Regions from separate parts of the Clostridioides sp. ES-W-0016-02 genome, predicted to be linked through region 3. Evidence: riboswitches for the same ligand, from Rfam matches in the RefSeq annotation. Region 3 holds a riboswitch; each other region holds the start of a gene.
The links. Region 3 has a riboswitch for cobalamin ahead of IC758_RS16530 (ABC transporter substrate-binding protein). Riboswitches for the same ligand answer to the same signal wherever they lie in the genome.
Positions count from the first base shown of each region.

Region 1: it holds a riboswitch for cobalamin, as region 3 does, so the genes downstream of both, IC758_RS02225 (energy-coupling factor ABC transporter permease) here and IC758_RS16530 (ABC transporter substrate-binding protein) in region 3, are expected to answer to the same signal.
Region 2: it holds a riboswitch for cobalamin, as region 3 does, so the genes downstream of both, IC758_RS18235 (cobyric acid synthase) here and IC758_RS16530 (ABC transporter substrate-binding protein) in region 3, are expected to answer to the same signal.

Region 1 is NZ_CP061361.1:398,045-401,334, reverse strand. It holds gene cbiQ (cobalt ECF transporter T component CbiQ) at 1-635, opposite strand, end outside; gene IC758_RS02230 (energy-coupling factor ABC transporter substrate-binding protein) at 638-922, opposite strand; gene IC758_RS02225 (energy-coupling factor ABC transporter permease) at 912-1,664, opposite strand; cobalamin riboswitch at 1,849-2,042, opposite strand; gene IC758_RS02220 (nitric oxide reductase activation-like protein) at 2,180-3,290, opposite strand, start outside.
Region 2 is NZ_CP061361.1:3,946,116-3,949,405, forward strand. It holds gene IC758_RS18235 (cobyric acid synthase) at 6-1,520, opposite strand; cobalamin riboswitch at 1,640-1,819, opposite strand; gene IC758_RS18240 (histidine phosphatase family protein) at 1,867-2,481, opposite strand; gene cobS (adenosylcobinamide-GDP ribazoletransferase) at 2,502-3,275, opposite strand; gene cobU (bifunctional adenosylcobinamide kinase/adenosylcobinamide-phosphate guanylyltransferase) at 3,285-3,290, opposite strand, start outside.
Region 3 is NZ_CP061361.1:3,553,395-3,556,684, forward strand. It holds gene IC758_RS16525 (ABC transporter permease) at 1-118, opposite strand, end outside; gene IC758_RS16530 (ABC transporter substrate-binding protein) at 118-1,698, opposite strand; cobalamin riboswitch at 1,860-1,997, opposite strand; gene IC758_RS16535 (methyltransferase) at 2,086-2,784, opposite strand; gene IC758_RS16540 (Rossmann-like domain-containing protein) at 2,787-3,290, opposite strand, start outside.

The sequences.
Region 1 (3,290 bases), 1.0 Mb from region 3:
CACATATCATCATACCTTGTCATAAGCCTTTTGTACAGCATACTTCCAAGAATCCCTAAAGATTTATATGAAGTTTTTAAATTTATGTACCCAAATCTTAGTTCTTGTGATTTATATATCTCTGAAAATTCTTCTAAAAATATAAATATAAATCTATATATTAACATTGATAATTCAACAAAGGTGTCTGGTAAATGCAATTTTTTGAAGAAAAATATTAACTGATTAAAAGGTGTTGTAAGTATACAAAAATACACACAAGTTAAACAAGACATAGCTCTAAATAACACATGAATAGACATGTCAATAGATGCCTTTGATATTCCTATATAAAAACTAAAAAATTGAAAACTATATAGTAAATCTACTTTATTAAAAGATATATTTACAAGAGTTATACCTATACTAAGAAATAAAAAATACATTGGTATTTGAAGTAATTTCAAATAATTTTTTAAATCTATCCCTGCTACACAAACAACTAAAATACTCATTAAAATCATAATTCCACTTAAGATAAATACATTTTTTATTACCATAGAAGCAATTAGAAAAATTGCTCCTATGGCTACTTTTTTATTTGGATTTACTTTACTCAATCTATTTGTATATGCATATTTATCAATTATAAGCATAATTAACTTCTCTTTCCTTTTTGAATACCTAATATGTATCCTATTACACCTGCACCTAAAGCTGCTTGTGCAGAGAATAATAAACTCTCTATTTCTCCACTTGGTGGCTCATATGGGCTACTAAACCAAGGCTCATAATTTGGATTTATCTTAGTAATTTCACTTTCAGCTTGACCATCTGCTCCTCCATATTCAGCACCTGAATTTACAAGTAATGGGAATATAATAAGAGCTACTACTAATAAAAGTAATAATATGTTAGTTTTTGTTTTTGTTTTAGCACTCATTAGCTTTAACTCCTTTATCATTATTTTCTAGTATGCTTTTTTCTCCATTTTCTGTAATTAAATTATATACAATTACAGTAAGGATACCTTCTGCTATTGCTATTGGTATTTGAGTCATAAAGAAAATTCCTAAGAATTTAATTGCTGAAGCCATCACTCCACCAGATGGGTCTGGAAAAGCCAGTGCTAATTGTATTGAAGTTATTGTATATGTGGCTAAGTCTCCTATTGCTGCTGCAAGAAATACTGGTATAGCATTATTTCCATCCTTTTTCTTTAATGCTTTAAATATTAAAAATGATATAATTGGCCCTATTATAGCCATTGAAAAAGCATTAGCTCCTAAAGTAGTTATTCCACCATGTGCTAGTAATAATGCTTGGAATATTAAAACTATAGTTCCAAGAACAAACATTACACTTGGTCCAAACATTATTGCTCCAAGACCTACTCCAGTAGGATGTGAACAACTTCCTGTTACTGAAGGTATTTTTAATGCTGATAATACAAAGACAAATGCTCCACATAGAGCTAATAAAACTTTCTTCTTAGGGTCTTGCTTTACTATTTTACCTATTGATTTTAATCCCACTAAGAAAAATGGTATAAATATAACTCCCCATGCTATAGACCATTTTACTGGTAAGTAACCTTCCATTATATGCATTGCATTTGATGTAACTGGAGTTAAAATTATTAACATAAGTGCAGCTATAACCCCTAATTTGATATTTTGTTTCATTTGAGTATCCCCTCTCTCCCTTTCTAATAATTAAAATATGAATAATACATGTATCCTTCATTATAGCAAAATAAAAAAGCCTAACTCGATGGCTAGGCTTCTAATTTTCGACAATCTAAATACAAACACATAAAATAAACATATCTGTATAATTATTATAAGAAACTTTCTCCATCCCCGAAGAAATCACTTTAATATTTTAGGCAGGTCTCCTGACTTAGCTTCATCCTACTCCTCTTCCTTCCCATGAAATATAAAAACATATTATCATAGTGGCTAACAAAAGTTTCGTCTGCATCACAGTAGCGGGGGCTGTAAAGGAATTTAACCTTCTTCCCTATTAATCTTGCTTAAAGAACCTATAATATTATATATTTAATTTTTAATATTACTTTATTTTTAATTCATTTTCTATATAAATCATTGTATACCTTTTCTGTGAAAATTTCTACATTTTTTACAAATTTTATTCATTTTTATATTTTTATGTATATAAATTCTTTTTTATAAATCTATTAATTCCTAATTATTTTCTTTAAATACATTGAAACTACATCAGAAAATCTAGTTATATCTCTTGAATATATAAAATCATTTCCATAGATTAATCTTTCAGCTTCAAGTTCTGATTCTTTGCCTGTAAATACTCCTAATACTAATATATTTTGTTTCCTAGCTTTTCTTACTTCATTAGCTGTATCTCTTAAACCAACAACACCTCTATAAGCTTTTTCACCTCTTAAAGTTCTCTCACTGTTTTTTCCTATCTTTACATCATTTGGTCTTCCATCACTAAGGACTATCAAAATTTTATTTTCTTCATCTCTATTTATCAAACCACTACATATAGATTTTATAGCTAAACCATCTCTATTGTTACCAGCGCAGAAGTATTCAAAGATGTTTTCACTATTTTTAATACTGTCATCATAATCCTTAAATCTTTTTAATATCGTATAATCTAAGAAACTAGAAAAACCCATAACTCTATTTGGTATTCCAACTTCCGTCAAAGCATTTGCAATTATGTAAGCTTGAATTGCTACATTTCCTTGGTTTCTACTTTGAGAACCACTTGCATCCAACAATATATCAATAACATATTTTCCTTTTTCATTTTCTATATCTTTATAAAATATTTTATTATTATTACTCCTTCCAACTCTCCAGGCTCTATTTGCTAATATAGTACCACAATCAGAATATACTCTATTTTTAGCATTTTCTTCTACTAAAATCCTAGAAAGGCTTTCTTTTAATCGCTTTATTTGTTGTCTATACATCCTAGCATGTTCTCTAAATTTGCCTAAATTATTTTCTTTTTGTCTTGTCACATATTTTAGCTGAAAAACATTATTACATTCACTTCTAAGAACACCATCTGTGAAGTGAATTCTACATCCTTCATGTACGTTTCTACAATTTTGTGTTTCAAGCTTTTTAATTTCACCCTTACTTAAATAAGTTTTCCCATAGTAATGTTCTATTTTAGTGTATATTTTATTTACAGTCTCTTCATCAACATATATAACTCTATCTGCTGAATTGTTAGCTTGAGAATTGTCAAAGTCTCCTACTCCCTCTATAAGCATTGATGAGGAGATTGAATCTATATCACTTTCAACG
Region 2 (3,290 bases), 390 kb from region 3:
CATTCTTATTTCATAATTTCATATATCTGCTCTATATCTAAATGTTCTCTCAAGAAATCTGCCAATTTATCATACTCTTTATCTTTAAACTCATCAAAAGAACTTACAGTACTTTCTAATTCTTTTAATCCCTTTTTCTTTCTTATATTATTTAAAATTGCTCTTGTAAAATCTATTTCATCAAATATTCCATGAAGATAAGTACCAATTACATTACCTTCTTTATTTACACTTCCTTCAGTATAATTGACTTCTTTATCTAGTTTTTTTGTTATTAAGTCTAAGCTACTTACTTTATTACTGCGATTTGTAATTCCCATATGTATTTCATAGCCTTTTACTTTCTTACCTTTAAGGTTGTTCATATATTCGCCAGTACATTCAATAATGGTGGCTTCTACTTGAGTTGTAGTCTTTTCCTCTTCAAATATTGTTTCTGTATCTAAAAGACCAATGCCATCTACTTCTTCAATTTCACTTTCAACATGATAAGGGTCTTTTAATTTTTTACCTAGCATTTGATACCCACCACATATTCCAAATATCAATTTACCCTGACTATGTAAATTTTTAATTTGTGACTCAAGACCACTTTCTCTTATGTACTTTAAATCATCTATAGTACTTTTAGTTCCAGGTATTATCAATATATCTGGATTTCCTATAGCTTCTCCATAGTCTACATATCTAAGGCTTACATCTTCTTGTGTTTCAAATATATTAAAATCTGTAAAATTTGACATATGTGGAGTTCTAATTATTTCTATATGTATATCATTTTTATCCATTTTTTTCTTAAATCTAGTTGTTACACTATCTTCATCTTCTATTTTTATATCCATATAAGGAACCACACCTAAAACTGGTACTTTTATAATATCTTCAAGCATCTTTAAACCATCTTGTAGGAGTTCCTTTTTCCCTCTAAATTTATTGATTATTACTCCTTTGACTCTTTTTCTCTCATCATCATCTAATAAAAGCATTGTACCTGCTAATGATGCAAATACTCCTCCTCTATCAATATCCCCAACTATTATTACTGGTGCATCTGCTATTTTTGCCATACCCATATTAGATATATCTCTATCTTTTAAATTTATCTCTGCAGTACTCCCTGCACCTTCCATAACCACAATGTCATACATTGAACTTAAATTATTAAAGGTTTCCTTTAATACATCTACCAATTCTAGCTTATAATCATGATATTCAGATGAATGCATTTCTCCTACAACTTTTCCCCTTACAATCACTTGACTTTTATGATTTCCAGAAGGTTTTAATAAGACTGGATTCATATCTACTATTGGCTCTATTTTTGACGCTTCTGCTTGAAATACTTGTGCTCTCCCCATTTCCAATCCTTCTTTAGTTATAAAAGAATTTAAAGCCATATTTTGTGACTTAAAAGGAGCAACAGTATGACCATCTTGTTTAAATATTCTACACAATCCTGCTGATAAAATGCTCTTACCTACATTTGATGCAGTTCCCTGTAACATTACTTTTTTACCCACTTTCTCCCCCTCCTTAAAGTTAAATTTTACCTACAAATAAAATAAAAAAAGTCCTAATGCTTCTAAAGCTAGGACTTTTATATATATATCAATTAAAAATCTTTCACCCCGAAGACCTCATGTTTTAAATTAAATTAGGCAGGTATCCTGGCTTAACTTCATCCTACTCCTATAACCTTCCCATCAAATTGACAGTGGTATTTATAGTTTCGTTGGTTTCACAGTAGCGGGGGCTGCAAAGGCATCTAACCTTTTTCCCTTTTTACATCTAATTGAGAACCTAATTTTAATCTAATATTCTATTTTTGTTAGTAAGTTTATAAGCACATATCGTTTAATGTTTAATTTATATAAAATCAGTAAAATTCATTTTATTTATTACAGTAAATCCATTATCAACTTCCAAAATTGTAATAGATGCATTATCAATTTTAAAGTTCCAATGATATTTATAACTACCAGAAATCAAATGTGTTATTATGTTTCTTATTGTACCTGCATGAGAACATATAAGTATTGCTTTTCTATTTAAATAGTCATCATTTTCTAAAATTATATTGTCAATCTCTTTTGCTACTCTTTCATATGAATCTATCAAACTTTCTCCATTTGGGTATCTATAATTGCTACCTTCTTCTATCATTTTTTCAAATTCTTTTGGATGCTTAACTTTTATTTCTTCAAAAGTTATTCCTTCAAAGTCTCCAAAGCTAATTTCTCTTAGATTTTCTCTTTCTTCTATTTCTATTGATTTCAGCTTTGATATTTTCTCTACTGTATCTTTAGTACGTGAAGATGGAGTTGTATAAATCTTATCTATACTTTCACTACTCATATATTTTGTAATTTTATTTATTTGCAATTTACCTTCTTCACTTATATAACTATTTATATGACCTGATAATCTTCCTTTTTCATTATCAATTGTCAATGCATGTCTTATTAATATTAATCTTATCACATTATCACCACTTTTTAGTTTTAAATAAACATAAAAATTAACAAATATATATAAATCAAATATACAAGTTCTGAAAGTTCTATTCCACAACCTAATATATCTCCTGTTACTCCATCAATTTTTTTATAAATATGATTTTTAAACAATGTTATAAATATAAAAACTGCTATAGCTGAGCATAATACTTTAATCAATACTATATTAGGCACTAAAAATATTAATTTAGCAATAATACTAACTATCAATAATGTATATATTATAGCTGTTATTAACATACTTGTAGTCAATTTTCCTATAAATAAATTCCCCATTCCTTTTGCTCTTGGTGTTACCGTTTTATATGTCAATAACATTACTCCTAACCTTGCAATCATTGGCATGAATATTATAACCCATAGTGAATTATTGCTTATAATACTATATACAAATCCAATCTTTAATAAAAGTACAAACATAATTGCTAAAAGCGAATTTGTACCTAATCGAGAGTCTTTCATTATTTCAAGCATTTTCTCTTTGTCTCTATAACTGTATATTGCATCAAATGTATCCCCTAATCCATCTATATGAAGCCCCCCAGTAATCAAAACACCAGCAAGTGTTATTATAATCGCACATATAAATGGCTGAAACAAAAGTATAGAAACCCATCCTATTAAATAAGTTAATATACCAATAACAAGACCTACAAGTGGGAAATATACTATGGATTTGTAAAATTCATCATCAAATCCTACATCTAATTTTATAGGTATCCTTGTCAAAAACTGTAGTATCAAAATAAATCTTTTCATAGTCACATACTACTC
Region 3 (3,290 bases):
CAACTGCTGGGTCACCAGGTGCTATAACCCCTAATATAAATCCTAGAAAAGTTATTCCTATCAAAATAGGGATAGTCATCAATATCCTTCTAATTAAATATTTAAATGGTGTTTTCACTACTTACTCCACTCCATATTTGCTAATGTAGTCCCATATAATGTAGGTTTGTATCCAGTTATTTTTTTATTATAGGCAATTAAGTTAACATCTTCAAATAATGGTATAGCTGATGGGTGTTCTGATGATATATCTTGAAGCTCATCATATATTTTACTTCTTTTATCTAAATCCATTGTTTTTTCTAATTGACCTATTAATTCATCTGCTCTTTCATTTTTATAGCCCAATGAATAAGCTATATTACTTGACCCTGTGCTTCTCATATAACTATCAAATATAGAAAATGGTTCTGCATTTGGAAGCCCTTGAGTGTGAAGTGCTATGTCATAATTTCCTGTTTTTTGTGCTTCCTTAAAAGCAGCACCATCAAGTATAGTTATTTTAGAGTTTAATCCAACTTCACTTAATACAGATTGTATATACTCTGCTACAGTTTTGTATGGATAACGGTCTACACCATAAGATGGTATTATAAACTCTAACTCTTTTGTTTCCCCTTTTAACTCATTCTTTATAATTTTTTTTGCTTTTTCTGCATCATAAACAGGTTTAATTTCCTTAGCAAAAGGTGAACCTTGGTTCAATATATTCATAGTCGGAGTTCCATATCCTCCATAAAATTTATTTACTATAGTTTCTCTATCCACCAACAAGCTTAGTGCTTCTTTTATCTTAACATTATTAAATGGTGCCCTAGTACCGTTTGTAGATACAAATTGAGTTATTGTTGATGGAGATGTTTTAATCTCAAAGTTTTCATCCTTTATTAGCTCACTAGCTAACTCTGGAGTAATAGCCCCTAAATCCATAACACCCATAATTTCCTCTGATTTAAGTGCTGTGTAACGAGTTTGTGCATCTTTAATTACATTTACTCTTACATTTTTAACTTTACTTTTATCTCCATAATAGTCTTGATTTCTCTCTAACAAAACAAATTGTTCTTTTTCTCGTTCTTTTATCTTAAATGGACCAGTTCCTTGTGCATACTTAGTAAAGTCTCCCGTTTTTACATCAAAACACTCTGGACTATACATAGCACTTCCAAATCTAGCCATGTTGTATATTAAAGTTGATATTGGTTTACTGAAAGTAAGTTTAACTTCATAGTCAGAAACTTTATCCACACTTTGTAAATTAGGATATGTCTTTTCTATATCAAACGAATAAAAAGGTGAAGATTTCGTTTTCATATTCATATAACGTTCAAAATTTTTTACTACTGAATCTGCATTCAAATCTACACCATCATGGAATTTTACACCCTTCTTTATTGTAAATGTCCATTCTTTATAATCACCTGAATTTGACCATTTTTCTGCAAGTTCTGCCTTTGGTTTTCCATCATCACCCAACCCTATTAACGGTTCCCAAACATAGAGTATAGAACTTGTGTAATAAGCATCTTGTTCACCTGGTGCCAAATCTCTAGCTGCTGCTAAAACTACTTCCTTTTCATTATTCATCTTACTAACATCATTATTTTCCTCTGGTTTACTACACCCTGTTATCAATGATAACATCAGCATAATTGCTAAAATTATACTACTCAGCTTCCCTTTTGAAATCTTCCTCATAATACATTTCCCCCTTATTTAGAAATATGAGCATAAAAAAAGTTATAGCAAATAATGCTATAACATCCCATTTTAATATGTATACTTTAAATTCTAAATTCCATATACAAGACAATAAATCTAGTTGCTCCCCCCTAAATTTATTTACTAATATTTAATGTAGGTATCTGACTTACATTTCATTTTCTCAGCCTTTCTAAATAACATCTGTTGGCTATGCAGAATTTATCCATGCTTACAGTGATGGGTTCGTGTTGGATTTTCACCAACTTCCCTACTCTTTAAATACGTTTATTCAATTCTTAGTTTAATTGTATGCAATCTTATATAAATTGTCAACTTAAATCAAAATATAGCACTATATGCAAAATTAAAATTTACAATTATCTATCTATTAAAGTCTATTATAAAAACAGATATATTTTTTTCATATGGAAGGTAATAAGCTACTTTATCTCCCTTAACTATATTTTTCATAATATGATTGTATATAGTTTCATACTCTCCGCCTTCATCATAAGACTTAGCATACCTAACTATGTCATCTTCACAAGTAAATGTCTGTCCAAATTCAAGACTTAATGGTATTAATTCATATCTAAGTTTCTTTTCATCTAATAATACTTTTAAATTTTTTGAACTATGTCTTTCCACCACATCCATTCTTTTCTTAGATACTGGAATATGAGTTTTGGACTTATCATTAACAATTGCAATTAATCTATCACAATGCCCAGTAAAAAATTCTATATTCTCATATGAAAAAAAAGAAATTAGTATAGTATCAAATTTTGTATTTATATCTTTAAAATCTTTTACCATACACCTAATATTGCTTATATTATTGTCTTTTATTGATTTTTCTAAATAATTTATAGCATTTTGGTTTATATCAATACAAGTTATATCTTTCAGTTCTTTGCTTAAATACATATCTATTAAACCTAATCCACAACCTACATCACAAAAAGTTTGGCTATCTTTGATGTACGGAATTACTTCTTTAGCTAATATCTTGTGAAAACCAGTATATTCACTTGCATCAACAAAAGATTTTATTGTAGTATCATTCCAATTCATTCTCATATTTAAATTTCCCCACCGTCTTTTAAATTTACTTTCTGACCTGTACTGTAAAACATACTGTTTCTCTCATTTCCACTTATTATGCTCATTACTTTATCATGTTCTTTAATTACAAATCCTGATAAATCATTTACTCCATACTTAAATAATATAGGTGCCATTGGAGTTGCTGGACCTACCAATACCACATAAGCATTTTTGCTTAATTCTAAATACCAAGGAAAAGTTTTTGTACTTAATGTGTAACAAGATATAACTACAAAGTCCTGTTCAGGTAAGATATATGGTGCTGAAGTCTCTGGATAATCACCATATATATCTTCACTTTCTATTATGGATAAATCACAAACAGGTGCAAATAGTTGTTCTAAATAGTGAAAATGACCTATAACCGCTACCTTTTTTCCCCTTATCATATTCTGGTATGAAATAAAAGGGTCATTAATTCTATCTTCTATAAAATTGTTTTCATTTAACTTTATATTATTTTCTTTTGAAACTTTTAC